Methylobacterium currus: one gene and its partner. The protein of the gene in region 1 interacts with the protein of each later gene in a pairwise test. Links are inferred from orthologs where the notes say so. Each region holds a gene or a part of one and is shown in the gene's direction. Other genes may lie near its edges.

Evidence for each region. Proteins that work in one complex are often made in the same cells at the same time.
Region 2: the proteins of def (region 1) and DA075_RS24690 interact in binary tests that used the Escherichia coli proteins (3 or more experiments, as listed by UniProt). The link is inferred for Methylobacterium currus from one-to-one orthologs.

The regions. Positions count from the first base shown.
Region 1 is NZ_CP028843.1:6,284,554-6,289,864, forward strand. Bases 188-2,960 are described here. They hold def (peptide deformylase), read left to right. Parts: upstream 188-1,202; coding sequence 1,203-1,718; downstream 1,719-2,960. Other genes in these bases: DA075_RS28855 (YbaB/EbfC family nucleoid-associated protein), read left to right, coding at 188-379; recR (recombination mediator RecR), read left to right, coding at 495-1,100; fmt (methionyl-tRNA formyltransferase), read left to right, coding at 1,724-2,656; truA (tRNA pseudouridine(38-40) synthase TruA), read left to right, coding at 2,656-2,960. Also shown: more of DA075_RS28855, read left to right, coding at 59-187; more of truA, read left to right, coding at 2,961-3,408; DA075_RS28880 (CCDC90 family protein), read left to right, coding at 3,428-3,844; DA075_RS28885 (hypothetical protein), read right to left, coding at 3,995-4,564; dapE (succinyl-diaminopimelate desuccinylase), read right to left, coding at 4,616-5,311. UniProt on the Escherichia coli protein: Removes the formyl group from the N-terminal Met of newly synthesized proteins. Requires at least a dipeptide for an efficient rate of reaction. N-terminal L-methionine is a prerequisite for activity but the enzyme has broad specificity at other positions.
Region 2 is NZ_CP028843.1:5,345,778-5,353,503, forward strand. What follows is about bases 2,095-5,049. They hold DA075_RS24690 (aspartate-semialdehyde dehydrogenase), read left to right. Parts: upstream 2,095-3,032; coding sequence 3,033-4,067; downstream 4,068-5,049. Other genes in these bases: DA075_RS24685 (hypothetical protein), read right to left, coding at 2,095-2,605; amaB (L-piperidine-6-carboxylate dehydrogenase), read left to right, coding at 4,174-5,049. In the rest of the region: leuB (3-isopropylmalate dehydrogenase), read left to right, coding at 1-449; DA075_RS24675 (LOG family protein), read left to right, coding at 481-1,059; DA075_RS24680 (hypothetical protein), read right to left, coding at 1,207-1,620; more of DA075_RS24685, read right to left, coding at 1,718-2,094; more of amaB, read left to right, coding at 5,050-5,721; DA075_RS24700 (M20 aminoacylase family protein), read right to left, coding at 6,053-7,222; DA075_RS24705 (ABC transporter substrate-binding protein), read left to right, coding at 7,512-7,726.

The DNA.
Region 1 (5,311 bases):
GGCCCGCCGGCACCCCACATCCGTTTCGAATCCTGTCTCACATTGCGAGGACGCCGCCATGGACATCATGGGACTGATGAAGCAGGCCCAGGCCATGCAGAAGAAGATGGCCGACCTTCAGTCCGAGCTCGACGCCGTCCAGGTCTCGGGCGCGTCCGGCGGCGGCTCCGTCACGGTGACGATGACCGCGAAGGGCAACGTGAAGGGCCTCACCCTGGATGCCTCGCTGCTGGTGCCGGACGAGAAGGAGATCCTGGAGGACCTGATCGTCGCGGCGCTCAATGACGCCAAGGCCAAGGCCGAGCGGGCCGCGGAGGAGCGGATGCAGGAGCTGACCAAGGGCCTGCCGCTACCCCCGGGCATGAAGTTGCCGTTCTAGCGTTTCCGTCGCTCAGGTCGGGACTTTCTCAACCCGGATTGTGCGCATCCTCCTCTCCCCGCCCGCGGGGAGAGGGGGATTCAGGCGCATCGTCACCACGAAAGTCGAGTCATCCATGCCCCAGGCCGTCGCGGGTCCGGAGATCGAGCGGCTGATCCAGCTCCTGGCCCGCATGCCCGGCCTCGGGCCGCGCTCGGCCCGCCGGGCCGCGCTCCAGCTCATCAAGAAGCGCGAGACGCTGCTGGCGCCGCTCGCCGACGCCATGCGGGTCGCCGCCGACCGGATCGTGGTCTGCCACGAATGCGGCAACGTCGACACGCAGGATCCCTGCACGATCTGCCGCGACCAGAGCCGAGACCCCTCGATGCTGGTGGTGGTCGAGGACGTCTCGGACCTCTGGGCGCTGGAGCGCTCGGGCGCCGTGACGGCGCGCTACCACGTGCTCGGCGGCGTGCTCTCGGCCCTCGACGGGGTGCGGCCGGAGAACCTGAACCTCAGCCGCCTGGTCGAGCGGGTGAGCGCGCCCGAGATGCGCGAGGTGATCCTGGCACTCAACGCCACGGTCGACGGCCAGACCACCGCCCATTACGTCACCGAGCTCCTGACCCACCTGCCGATCAAGGTGACGCGGCTCGCCCACGGCGTGCCGGTCGGCGGCGAGCTCGACTACCTCGACGAGGGCACGCTGTCGGCGGCGATCCGCCAGCGCACCGCGTTCTAGGGGCGCTGCGACATCGGGTTTGACCCGGCGGACACGAATCCTTATTTCCCGGACACTTGCGGGCGCCCTTCGGCGCCCGGTCTCCCGATTGCCTGGCATCCAATGAGCATCCGTCCCCTCGTCATCCTGCCGGACGCGCGCTTGCGCGAGATCTCGGCGCCGGTCGGCACGATCACCGGCGAGGTGCGGAAGCTCGCGGCCGACATGCTGGAGACGATGTACGACGCTCCCGGCGTCGGCCTCGCCGGCATCCAGATCGGCGAGCCAGTGCGCATCGTGACCATCGACACGTCCAAGGAGAAGGACGAGCGCAAGCCCCTCGTGCTCCTCGATCCGGAGATCGTCTGGACCTCGGACGAGACCCGGCCCTACGAGGAGGGCTGCCTGTCGATCCCCGATTACTACGCCGAGGTGATCCGCCCCGACCGGGTGCGGGTGCGGTTCCGCACCCTCGACGGCGAGACCGTGGAACAGGAGGCCGACGGGCTCCTGGCCACCTGCCTCCAGCACGAGATCGACCACCTCAACGGCGTGCTCTTCATCGACCATCTGTCCAAGCTCAAGCGCGACCGGGTGATGAAGAAGTTCGCCAAGGCGGCCAAGCGCGAAGCCGCGTAGCGACCATGCCCCTCAAGGTCGTGTTCATGGGCACCCCAGATTTTGCGGTGCCGACCCTCGCCGAGATCGTCGGCGGCGGCCACGAGGTGGTGGCGGTCTATACCCGCGCGCCGGCCCCGGCCGGCCGCGGCATGTCCTTACGCCCCTCGCCGGTCCAGGCCCTGGCGGAGAAGTTCGGGCTGCCCGTCCTGACGCCCAAGACCCTGCGCACCGAGGAAGCGGCCGAGACCTTTCGGGGTCACGGCGCCGACGTCGCCGTGGTGGTGGCCTACGGCATGATCCTGCCCCCGGCGATCCTCGACGCGCCGGCTCTCGGGTGCCTCAACCTGCACGCCTCGCTGCTGCCGCGCTGGCGCGGCGCGGCGCCGATCCAGCGCGCCGTGATGGCGGGCGACGAGGAGACCGGCGTCGCGGTGATGCGGATGGAGCCCGGGCTCGATACCGGCCCGCTCGGCATGGTCGAGCGGGTGGCGATCACCCCCGACATGACGGCCGGCGAATTGCACGACCGGCTGATGCCGCTCGGCGCCGACCTGATGGCGCGGGCGCTGGGCGCGCTCGAGCGCGGCAACCTGCAATTCCGGACGCAGAGCCCGGAGGGCGTCGTCTACGCCCACAAGATCACCAACGAGGAGGCGCGGCTCGACTGGTCGCAAGCCGCCAAGACCCTCCACGACCGGGTGCGCGGCCTGTCGCCCTTCCCGGGCGCCTATGTCACGGCCGATCTCGGCCGCGGGCCGGAGCGGGTGAAGGTGCTGCGGGCGCGCCTCGCCTCCGGGTCGGGAGAGCCCGGCACGCTGCTGGACGCCGCCGGCACGGTCGCGGCCGGCGAGGGCGCGTTGCGCCTCGTCACCGTGCAGCCCGCCGGCAAGGGCGCGATGGCGTTCGAGGATTTCGCCCGCGGCCGGCGGCTCGAGCCCGGCGCCCGCCTCGCCTGATGCCGCGCTACAAGCTCGTCGTCGAGTATGACGGCACCGCCTTCGCCGGCTGGCAGCGGCAGGCCGCCGACCGCTCGGTGCAGCAGGCGCTGGAGGAGGCGATCGCCCGCTTCGTCGGCGGCCCGGTGCGGGTCCATTGCGCCGGACGCACCGATGCCGGCGTGCACGCCACGCACCAGGTCGTCCATCTCGACCTCGACAAGCCGTGGCGCACCGACACGGTGCGCGACGCCGCCAACGCCCATCTGCGGCCCGAGCCGGTGGCGGTGATCTCGGCCGCCGAGGTCGGGCCGGATTTCGACGCCCGCCACTCGGCGATCAAGCGCCACTACCGCTACCGTATCCTCAACCGCCGCAGCCCGCCGGCGCTGACCCGCGGCTTCGTCTGGCACGTGCCCTGGGCGCTCGATGCCGGGCTGATGCACGAGGCGGCGCAGCTGATGCTCGGCCGGCACGATTTCTCCGCCTTCCGGGCGGCGGAGTGCCAGGCCAACAGCCCTGTGCGCACCCTCGACCGGCTCGACGTGAGACGGGAGGGCGAGGAGATCGTGGCGATCACCGCCGCGCGCTCGTTCCTGCATCACCAGGTCCGTGGCATGGTCGGCACCCTGATGCTCGCCGGCGGCGGCCGGCTCACCCCGCAGGGCGTGCGCGACGTGCTCGATTCCCGCGACCGCACCCGCTGCGGGCCGCTGGCCCCCTCCGGCGGGCTGACGCTGATCGGGGTGGATTATCCGGCCGAGTTCGGGTGACCTTGCGTCATTGCGGTGCTTGGGCGGATCCGGCGCTTCTGGCATCGTGAGAATCGCCGGAGTCGAGCCGCCGACCCTGACTGCCATCGCCTTCGAGACTTACGCCCTCGTCCGTCGGCCCAAGGCGTCCGGCTTCTCGGAGGATCAGGCCGAAGCGATCACGGGCGCACCGAGGGACGGGCGCGAATCGGAACTGGCGTCACTGGCGACCAAGGCCGACCTGCGGAAGACCGAAATTCGCCTGGAAGCGAAACCAACGGACCTTTCCCAGAAGGTCGCTGCGCTCTCCCACCGAACGGATCTCGGCTTGGCGGCGGGCCGAGCCGACTTGAAGCTCCTCGAACAGCGAATGATCGTGACGCTCGGCACGCTGGCCGCAGCGGGGATCGGGATCCTGATCGCCGCCATCCGCTACCTGCCGCCGGCAGGACATTGACCATCCGCGCGACGGACGATGCCGGCTGGCCTGCGTCGACGCAGCTCGGTGTCATCCCGGGGCTCGCCGCAGGCAAGAACCCGGGATGACGCTGAGGGTGGTCTTGTCGTCGCTCGTCCCGACAAGCTTTCGGTGACGTTCAGCGACCGGTCACACCAAGGCATGCGCCCCACCGGCCATGCCGGCGACGAGGCCGAAGCAGGCGAGCGTGACCAGCGCCGCGACGGGCGCCGGCAGGCCGAGGATCGCCCGGGCGGCGCGGGCGTGCAGCCACAGCAGCACCACCAGGAAGGCGGCGGCATCGAGCGCCGCGAGGCCCGGCGTGGCCAGATCGAGGAGGAGCAGGCTGCCCGGCAGCGCCAGGACGGCGAGGCCCGCCGCCAGGCACCAGTTGGTCACGACCACGAAGGGCACGTAGGCTCGCCTGCGGTCGAGGCGGCGCAGGATCGCGATCATCGCCAGGGGCACGGCGAGGAAGCCCGCCACCAGCCCGGTGACGACCGACACGGTGACATGGTCGAGTTGGAACGGCGCGGCGCCGGCCCCGCGCTCCAGGGCGAGCGCCACCGTGACCGCCGGCGCGGTGAGCCAGATCGCCCCGAAGGAGCGCCAGAAGCCGCGCTCGCTCACATCGAAATGGCGCAGGGCATCCGGCCGGCGGCCGATCAGGCCGGCCGTGCCGCGCAAGGAGCGGGTCACCTCGTCAGCGCTCACGAACATCGGCGGCCTCCAGGATCGAGGCTGCCAGATTCAACTTTCGTCTAATGCCGGTCAAGCCTGACGCGGCGACGCGGCAGCATCAGGAAAATAAGCCTCCAGCACCCGCCGGTAGATCGCCGTCAGCCGGTCGAGATCCGAGACCGCCACCCGCTCGTCGACCTGGTGCATCGTCTGCCCGACGAGGCCGAACTCGATGACCGGGCAAGCATCCTTGATGAAGCGGGCATCCGAGGTGCCGCCGGTGGTCGAGAGGGCGGGCCGGCGGCCGGTCTCGGCCTCGATGGCGTCGGCCACCTGCTCCACGAAGGCGTCGGGCACGGTCAGGAAGGCGACGGAGTTGGTCGGGCGGACGTCGAGCGTGTAGCGCACCGCGTTGCCGGCCGCCGCCTCCAGGCGCCGTTCCAGCTCGGCGGCCAGGGTCTCGGGCGTCCAGAGGTCGTTAAAGCGGACGTTGAACGTCGCCCGCGCCTCGGCCGGGATCACGTTGGTCGCCGGATTGCCGACATCCATCGTGGTGAATTCGAGGTTCGAGGCGTCGAAATGCGCCGTGCCGGCATCGAGCGGGCTCGCGAGCAGCCCCTGCGCGAGGCGCAGGAGGCCGGGGATCGGGTTCTCGGCCCGGTGCGGATAGGCGACGTGGCCCTGCACGCCGTGCACGGTCAGGGTCGCGGTGAGCGAGCCGCGCCGGCCGATCTTGATCATCTCGCCCAAGGCGTCGGGATTGGTCGGCTCGCCGAGCAGGCAGTG
Region 2 (7,726 bases), 940 kb from region 1 along the record:
TGGAGCACGTGCTGGCGGACAATTGCGCCATGCAGCTGGTGCGCAACCCCAAGCAGTACGACGTGCTGGTCACCGACAACCTGTTCGGCGACATCCTGTCGGACGTGGCGGCGATGCTGACCGGCTCGCTCGGGATGCTGCCCTCGGCCTCCCTCGGCGCGGTCGAGAACGGCACGCGGCGCGCCCTCTACGAGCCGGTCCACGGTTCGGCCCCGGACATCGCCGGCCAGAACCTCGCCAACCCGATCGCCATGATCGGCTCGCTGGCGATGGCCCTGCGCTACTCCTTCGGCCTCGTCGAGGCGGCCGACCAGCTCGAGAGCGCCATCACCCGCACGCTGGCCGCCGGCACCCGCACCCGCGACATCGCCGCGCCGGGTACCAACGCGGTCGGCACCGCCGAGATGGGCGACGCCATCCTGCGCGAGCTGCAGGCCGGGGCGAACTGAGCAGGACGGCCTGAGGCCGGGGAGACCAACCATGCGCCTGTGCGTGTTCTGCGGCTCCAGCGACGGGGCCCGCCCGCTCTACCGCGAGGCGGCGACCGCGCTCGGGCGCCACTTCGCCGACAGCGGCATCGAGCTCGTCTATGGCGGCGGCAAGGTCGGGCTGATGGGGGCCGTCGCGGATGGCGCGCTCAGTGCCGGCGGCCGGGTCACCGGCATCATCCCCCAGTCCCTCGTCGAGAAGGAGACCGCGCATCTCGGCCTGACGGAGCTTCGCGTCGTCGCCTCGATGCACGAGCGCAAGGCCCTGATGGCCGACCTCGCCGACGGGTTCGTGGCTCTGCCGGGGGGCCTCGGCACCTTCGAGGAGATGTTCGAGGTCTGGACCTGGGCCCAGCTCGGCTACCACAGGAAGCCGCTCGCGGTGTTCAACGCCGGCGGCTTCTTCGACGGGTTGCTCGGCTTTCTCGATTCGGTGGTGGCCGAAGGCTTCGTGCGCGAGCCGCATCGGGCCATGCTGATCGTCGGCACCGAGCCGGCGGACCTCGTGGCCCGCATCCGGGCCTATGAGCCGCCGCGGGTGATCAAGTGGGTGAAGGCGGAGGAGCGGTAGGGGGTCTGCCCCCGTCCCGGACGATCGTCGCGTCAGCGGACGGTGACCCGAGAACGGGTGTCGCCCCGTCCTCCGACGCGGAACGAGCCTTCAAACGGAAACGGGCCCCTCTCGGGGCCCGTCGCACAGCCGGCCGGTGCGGTTCGCTCAGTACCCGTAGCGGGCCCGCGACAGCGGCGAGGTCGGGTCGAGATAGTCGATCGCCGACAGATCCACCGTGACCGCGCTGCGCCGGGCGCCGATGAACGGGCCGTTGGTGATCGGGTCGGGCAGGACGCCGGCGCCGCCCCAGCGCTCGCGCTGGCCGATATAGGGCGGCGAGTTCAGGTAGGACGCGGTGATGAAGTGCGGGTTGGTGGCCGGGTTGCTCACCGCGCCCGAATTGGCCTCCACGACGTTGCCGGCATCGAGCCAGCTGCGCGGGCGCACGCGGATCGCGAGGCCCTGGCCGTCCCGGGTGCTGCGGATGACGTAGCTGTCCTGCGCCTGCGAGGCAGCGGTGCCGGCGCCCAGGGCCGCGAGGGAGAGAAGCCCGGTCAGGGCGAGAGTCTGGAAGCGCATGACGCACCTTTGATGAACGTCGCCAGGGTAGCGCCGCACTCGTTAAGAAACGACGCCGTTGTGGAAAGAGACGTGCGAGCGCGGCCGAGGTTCCACATCACGGCGAAGCTGGTCGCGAATGCCGCACTCTCGCCGCATTCTTTCGAACCGGCCTGCGGGGCGCCGGCACGGCCGCGGTGGTCGCCGGCTCCTCCGGCGGACAGGCTGCCGCCCGCGGCTGGGCCAGCATCGCGGCGACGACCGGGGACAGCGGAGCCCCCGGCAGGGGGCTGAGGCGGTCGACCGTGCAGGCCACGGCCTGCGGCTCGGGCAATTGTCCGAGCGGCGCACAGAGCCAGCCTTCGAGCCGCAAGGCAGCCAAGGAGGCATTGAGGCGGAATGCCGTGCAGGCGCGGCGGCTCTCCGCATCGACGAGGGTCGCGTCGACGGTGTCGAGCGCGCCGAACCGCGTCGCGAGCTGCCCGCGCTCCCCGGTGCGCACCACCGCGAGGCCGCCGGCCTCCGCGGCCCGGCGGGCCAGGGTGACGAACAGGCTCCCCTCCCCGTCCGGCTCGGACGTCTCGACGGCGACGAGGTGCAGGAACGGCGCCTCCTGCACCGCGAAGGCGCCGGCGGTCAGCGTGTCTTCCCGCAGGCCCGGTTGCATCCGGGCGCTGCCGGTCGCGTCGCCGAGGCGGTAGCGGTCGGCGGCGGCCTCGCTCCACAGGGGAGCCGCCACCGCGGGGGCGGCGTAGCGCGGCACGAAGGCGGCCTCGTCGGCGAGCGGCGGGTCGGCGAGGCGCCGCTCGCTCGCGAGCACGCTGAGCAGCGCGATAACCGCCGCGGCGGCGATCGTCCGCCCGGCGGCGCGCCCGCGCCAGGACCGGCGCGGGACCGCGCGGGGCAGCGGCCGCGGCAGGAGCGGCTCGACCGGGCCGATCTCCCGGGCGAGCGCGTCAGCCGCCCGCGCCAGGGCGGCGGCGTCGAAGTCCGGCCTGTGCCGCACGGGGTCGCTCCTCCGGTCGCGCATGGATGGCGCTTCCAGAGTCGCATCGCATTTTAGCGATTTCGTTGATCCGTCCCAGCTTGTCCTCAGGCGGGCCGAGTCAGGGTGAAGAAAGCCCTAACGAGTGACGGGACGCAGAATCTGTTGCCGGCGACCGACCCCGGCCCTTGACAGACAGACCCGTTCGGGCTGTTGCTTCCCGCGCTCGCGCACCCCATCTCGGGTGTCGCCTTTTCCGAGGACTGACCGCGCCATGCGGCCTGCGTCGACCACGACGAAACGCAAAGCCACGACGGCGATCACCGCCGCCGGCTGAAGCCTCGCGTCGTCCTCGGATCCCTCCCCGTCCGTGGCGGACGGAGGCCGGGCTCCACGAGCCCGCCTGAGATCGTCCGGGGAGGAGTTAGTCCGAACTGGAGCGATTGAGATGGGTTACAAGGTTGCCGTCGTCGGAGCCACCGGCAATGTGGGCCGCGAGATGCTCGACATCCTGGCCGAGCGCGCCTTCCCGGCCGATACGGTGGTGGCGCTCGCCTCCCGCCGCAGCCTCGGGCAAGAGGTGTCCTTCGGCGACAAGACCCTGAAGGTCCAGGCCCTCGACCAGTACGACTTCTCCGACACCGACATCTGCCTGATGTCGGCCGGCGGCGAGACCTCGAAGGAGTGGTCGCCCCGCATCGGCCAGCAGGGCTGCGTCGTCATCGATAACTCGTCGGCCTTCCGCTACGATTCCGACGTGCCGCTGATCGTGCCGGAGGTGAATGCCGACGCCGTCGTGGGCTTCACCAAGAAGAACATCATCGCCAACCCGAACTGCTCGACCGCGCAGCTCGTCGTGGCCCTGAAGCCCCTGCACGAGGCCGCCACCATCAAGCGCGTCGTCGTCGCGACCTACCAGTCGGTCTCCGGCGCCGGCAAGGACGCGATGGACGAGCTGTTCAACCAGACCCGCGCGGTGTTCACCGCCGGCGAGGTCAAGGTCCAGAAGTTCCCCAAGCGCATCGCCTTCAACGTCATCCCGCACATCGACGTCTTCATGGAGGACGGGTCCACCAAGGAAGAGTGGAAGATGGTGGCCGAGACCAAGAAGATGCTCGACCCCAAGATCAAGCTGACGGCGACCTGCGTGCGCGTGCCGGTGTTCATCGGCCACTCGGAGGCGGTGAACGTCGAGTTCGAGCGCCCGCTCTCGGCCGAGGAGGCGACTCAGATCCTGCGCTCGGCGCCCGGCATCCTGGTCGACGACAAGCGCGAGCCCGGCGGCTACATCACCCCGCACGAGGCGGCGGGCGAGGACGCGACCTACATCTCGCGCATCCGCGAGGACATCACGGTCGAGAACGGCCTGTCGTTCTGGTGCGTGTCGGACAACCTGCGCAAGGGCGCGGCGCTGAACACGGTCCAGATCGCCGAGGTCCTGGTCAACCGCAAGCTGATCCAGCCGAAGCAGAAGGCGGCGTAAGCGTCGGCGCTGTGCAACGGGATCGAATCCGTTAAGATCGCGAGATCTGTCCGGCCCGCCTCCCTCGGAGGCGGGCCGTCTTTCGTCAAAGCGGAGATTGACGTCCATGGCCCCCACCATCCTGTCCGTCCGCGACGACACCCTGGCGGTGCTGGAGCGCCTCGGCGTCCCGGCCTCGGCCTCGGCCTTTGCGGAGGGTGGCGGAGAAACCGGATTGCCGGCGCGCTCGCCGATCGACGGCGGGGTGGTAACGGGCCTGCGCCAGACCACGGCCGACGAGGCCGAGGCGACGCTGGCTAGGGCGCATCAGGCCTTCCTCGCCTGGCGCCGGGTGCCGGGCCCGCGCCGGGGCGAGCTGGTGCGGCTGCTGGCTGAGGAGCTGCGCGCGCACAAGGACGATCTCGGCCGGCTGGTGACGCTCGAGGCCGGCAAGATCCTCTCGGAAGGCCTCGGCGAGGTCCAGGAGATGATCGACATCTGCGATTTCGCCGTCGGCCTGTCGCGGCAATTGCACGGGCTCACCATCGCCACCGAGCGGCCGGACCATCGGATGATGGAGGTGTGGCATCCGCTTGGGCTTTGCGGCGTCATCACGGCGTTCAATTTCCCCGTGGCGGTGTGGTCGTGGAACGCGGCGCTCGCCCTCGTCTGCGGCGATTCCGTCATCTGGAAGCCCTCCGAGAAGACGCCGCTCACCGCGCTCGCCGTCCATGCGCTCGCCACCAAGGCGGTGAAGCGCTTCGGTGCGGACGCGCCGGACGGCCTGCTCGGGCTCCTCATCGGCGGCCGGGAACTCGGCGAGCGGCTGGTCGAGGACGAGCGCGTCGCACTCGTCTCCGCCACCGGCTCGACCGCGATGGGCCGGCAGGTGGCGCCGAAGCTCGCCGCCCGCTTCGCCCGGGCGATCCTGGAGCTCGGCGGCAACAACGCCGCGATCGTGGCGCCTTCCGCCGATCTCGACCTCGCCTTGCGCGCCATCGCCTTCGCGGCGATGGGCACCGCCGGCCAGCGCTGCACCACCCTGCGGCGGCTGTTCGTGCATGACAGCGTCTACGACGCGCTCGTGCCGCGGCTGAAGGCAGCCTACGGCTCAGTGCGGATCGGCGATCCGCGGGATCCCGCCACCCTGATCGGCCCGCTGATCGACGGCACGGCGGCCGACGGCATGGCCCGCGCCCTCGACGAGGCGCGGGCGATCGGCGGCACCGTGCATGGCGGCGAGCGCCTGCGCGACATCCGCGGCGAGGCGGCGGCCTATGTCCGCCCGGCCCTCGTCGAGATGCCCGAGCAGGCCGGCCCGATGCGCCGCGAGACCTTCGCGCCGATCCTCTACGTGACCCGCTACACCGAGCTGGAGGAGGCGATCGCGCAGCAGAACGCGGTGGCGGCCGGCCTCTCCTCCTCGATCTTCACCCGGGACCTGTCCGAGGCCGAGACCTTCCTGTCGGCGTCCGGCTCCGATTGCGGCATCGCCAACGTCAATATCGGGCCCTCGGGCGCCGAGATCGGCGGGGCCTTCGGCGGCGAGAAGGAGACCGGCGGCGGGCGCGAGGCGGGCTCGGATTCCTGGAAGGCCTATATGCGCCGGGCCACCAACACCATCAATTACGGCAAGACCCTGCCGCTGGCGCAGGGCGTGACGTTCGAGGTGTGAGTGGAGTTAGCCTTCCCTCGATGGGACTGATACCATCGCGCTTTCGCATCGACGTGTCGATGCGAAAGCGTCCGGCGCATCAGCGCCGGCGCCCATTCGAAGGCGCGGCGGTATAACGCCCACCATATCGTCCCGGGCCCGCGCAGCCGAACCCGGGATCCATGAAAGCTGACGCTCTCGAAGACGTCGAAACGCCGTCAGCCCTGTCCTGCATCATCAGCGGCTAGCGATCCCGGGTTCTCGCCTTTCGGCGAGCTCCGGGAGACCGCGGGAGCGAGGCGCGCGGACCATCTTTGCGTCTCGTCACGCCGCGCTTGACGGTCTCGCGATCCTACGCCGCCGGCATCGCCCGCTCGATCACCCGGGCGAACAGCGATACGCCGTAGGGCGCCGCCTCGTCGTTGAAGTCGTAGGCCGGGTGGTGCAGGCCGGCGCCGGGGCCGGTGCCGAGGAAGATGTAGGCGCCGGGCCGGGCGTTCAGCATGTAGGAGAAATCCTCCGCGCCCATCATCGGCTGGACCGCGCGCTCCACCGCGCCCTCGCCCGAGACCTCGGCGGCGACATCGGCCATGAAGCTCGCCCGTCCCGGATCGTTGGCGGTCACCGGGTAGCCACGGCCGTAATCGGCGGTCGCGGTGGCGCCGAAGGCGGCGGCGACGTTCGAGGCCACCTGCGCGATGCGCGCCTCGCACAGGTCGCGGACGCTCTCGGACAGGGTGCGCACCGTGCCGTTGAGGATCGCGAATTCCGGGATGACGTTGAAGGCGTCGCCGGCCTTGACCTGCGTGATCGAGATCACCGCCGACTGCACCGGGTCGACGGTGCGGGAGGCGATCGATTGCAGGGCGGTGACGATGTGGGAGGCGACCAGCACCGGATCGATGCAATCGTGGGGGGCCGCCGCGTGGCCGCCCTTGCCGGTGACCGTGATGGTGATCCGGTCGGCCGCCGCCATGATCGCGCCGGGGCGGATCGCGAAGCTGCCGAGGGGAAGGCCCGGCTTGTTGTGCAGGCCGTAAACCTCCTGGATGCCGAAGCGCTCCATCAGGCCGTCCTTCAGCATCACGTCGGCACCGCCGCCGCCCTCCTCCGCCGGCTGGAAGATGACGATCGCCGTGCCGTCGAAGTTGCGGGTCTCGGCCAGGTACTTGGCCGCACCCAGCAGCATCGCCGTGTGGCCGTCATGGCCGCAGGCGTGCATCTTGCCCGGCACGGTGGAGCGGTGCGGCACGCCGCTCGTCTCCTCGATCGGCAGGGCGTCCATGTCGGCCCGCAGGCCGATCACCTTGCCCGAGCCGGTATCGCGGCCGCGGATGACGCCGACGACGCCGGTCTTGCCGAGACCCGTCACCACCTCGTCGCAGCCGAAGGCCCGCAGCCGCTCGGCCACCAGGCCGGAGGTGCGGTCGAGGGCGAACAGCAGCTCGGGATGCTGGTGGAAGTCGCGGCGCCAGGCGGTGATCTCGTCGGCGAGGGCGGCGACGCGGTTGATGACGGGCATGTGACAATACGCTCATATCGGGGCGGGAACGGACGCGCAGGATGCAACAGGCAGACCGTCGCGCGGTCAACTCCCTCGCACGGCTCGCGAATGTCGCGGGCCCGGCGCCGGGCGCATGGCCCGGGGCCGGTTGGCCCGGGACTTGTTAGGGTTGCATGATCGATCCCGACCCTTCCGTCGTCTGGCGGGAAGGACGGGGATGATGCATCATTTTTCATCATTCCGGCGTCGCCTGTGGCGCCGGAAGGCTCTAGTAAGAGCTTGATTCCCCCGCGGAGTGTGCCTGTCGATGTCGCCTGTGAAGTTTCGTCCGCTGCTGGCCTGCCTCGCCGCCGCCACCGCCCTCGCGGCGGGCTTGAGCGCCGCGCCGGCCTCGGCCGCCAACACCTTCCGGTTCGCTTTCCAGGGCGACCTCAAGTCCCTCGACCCGTACACCCTGAAAGAGACGTTCACGATCGCCGCGCACGGCGCGGTCTACGAGTCGCTCGTCACCCGCGACAAGGA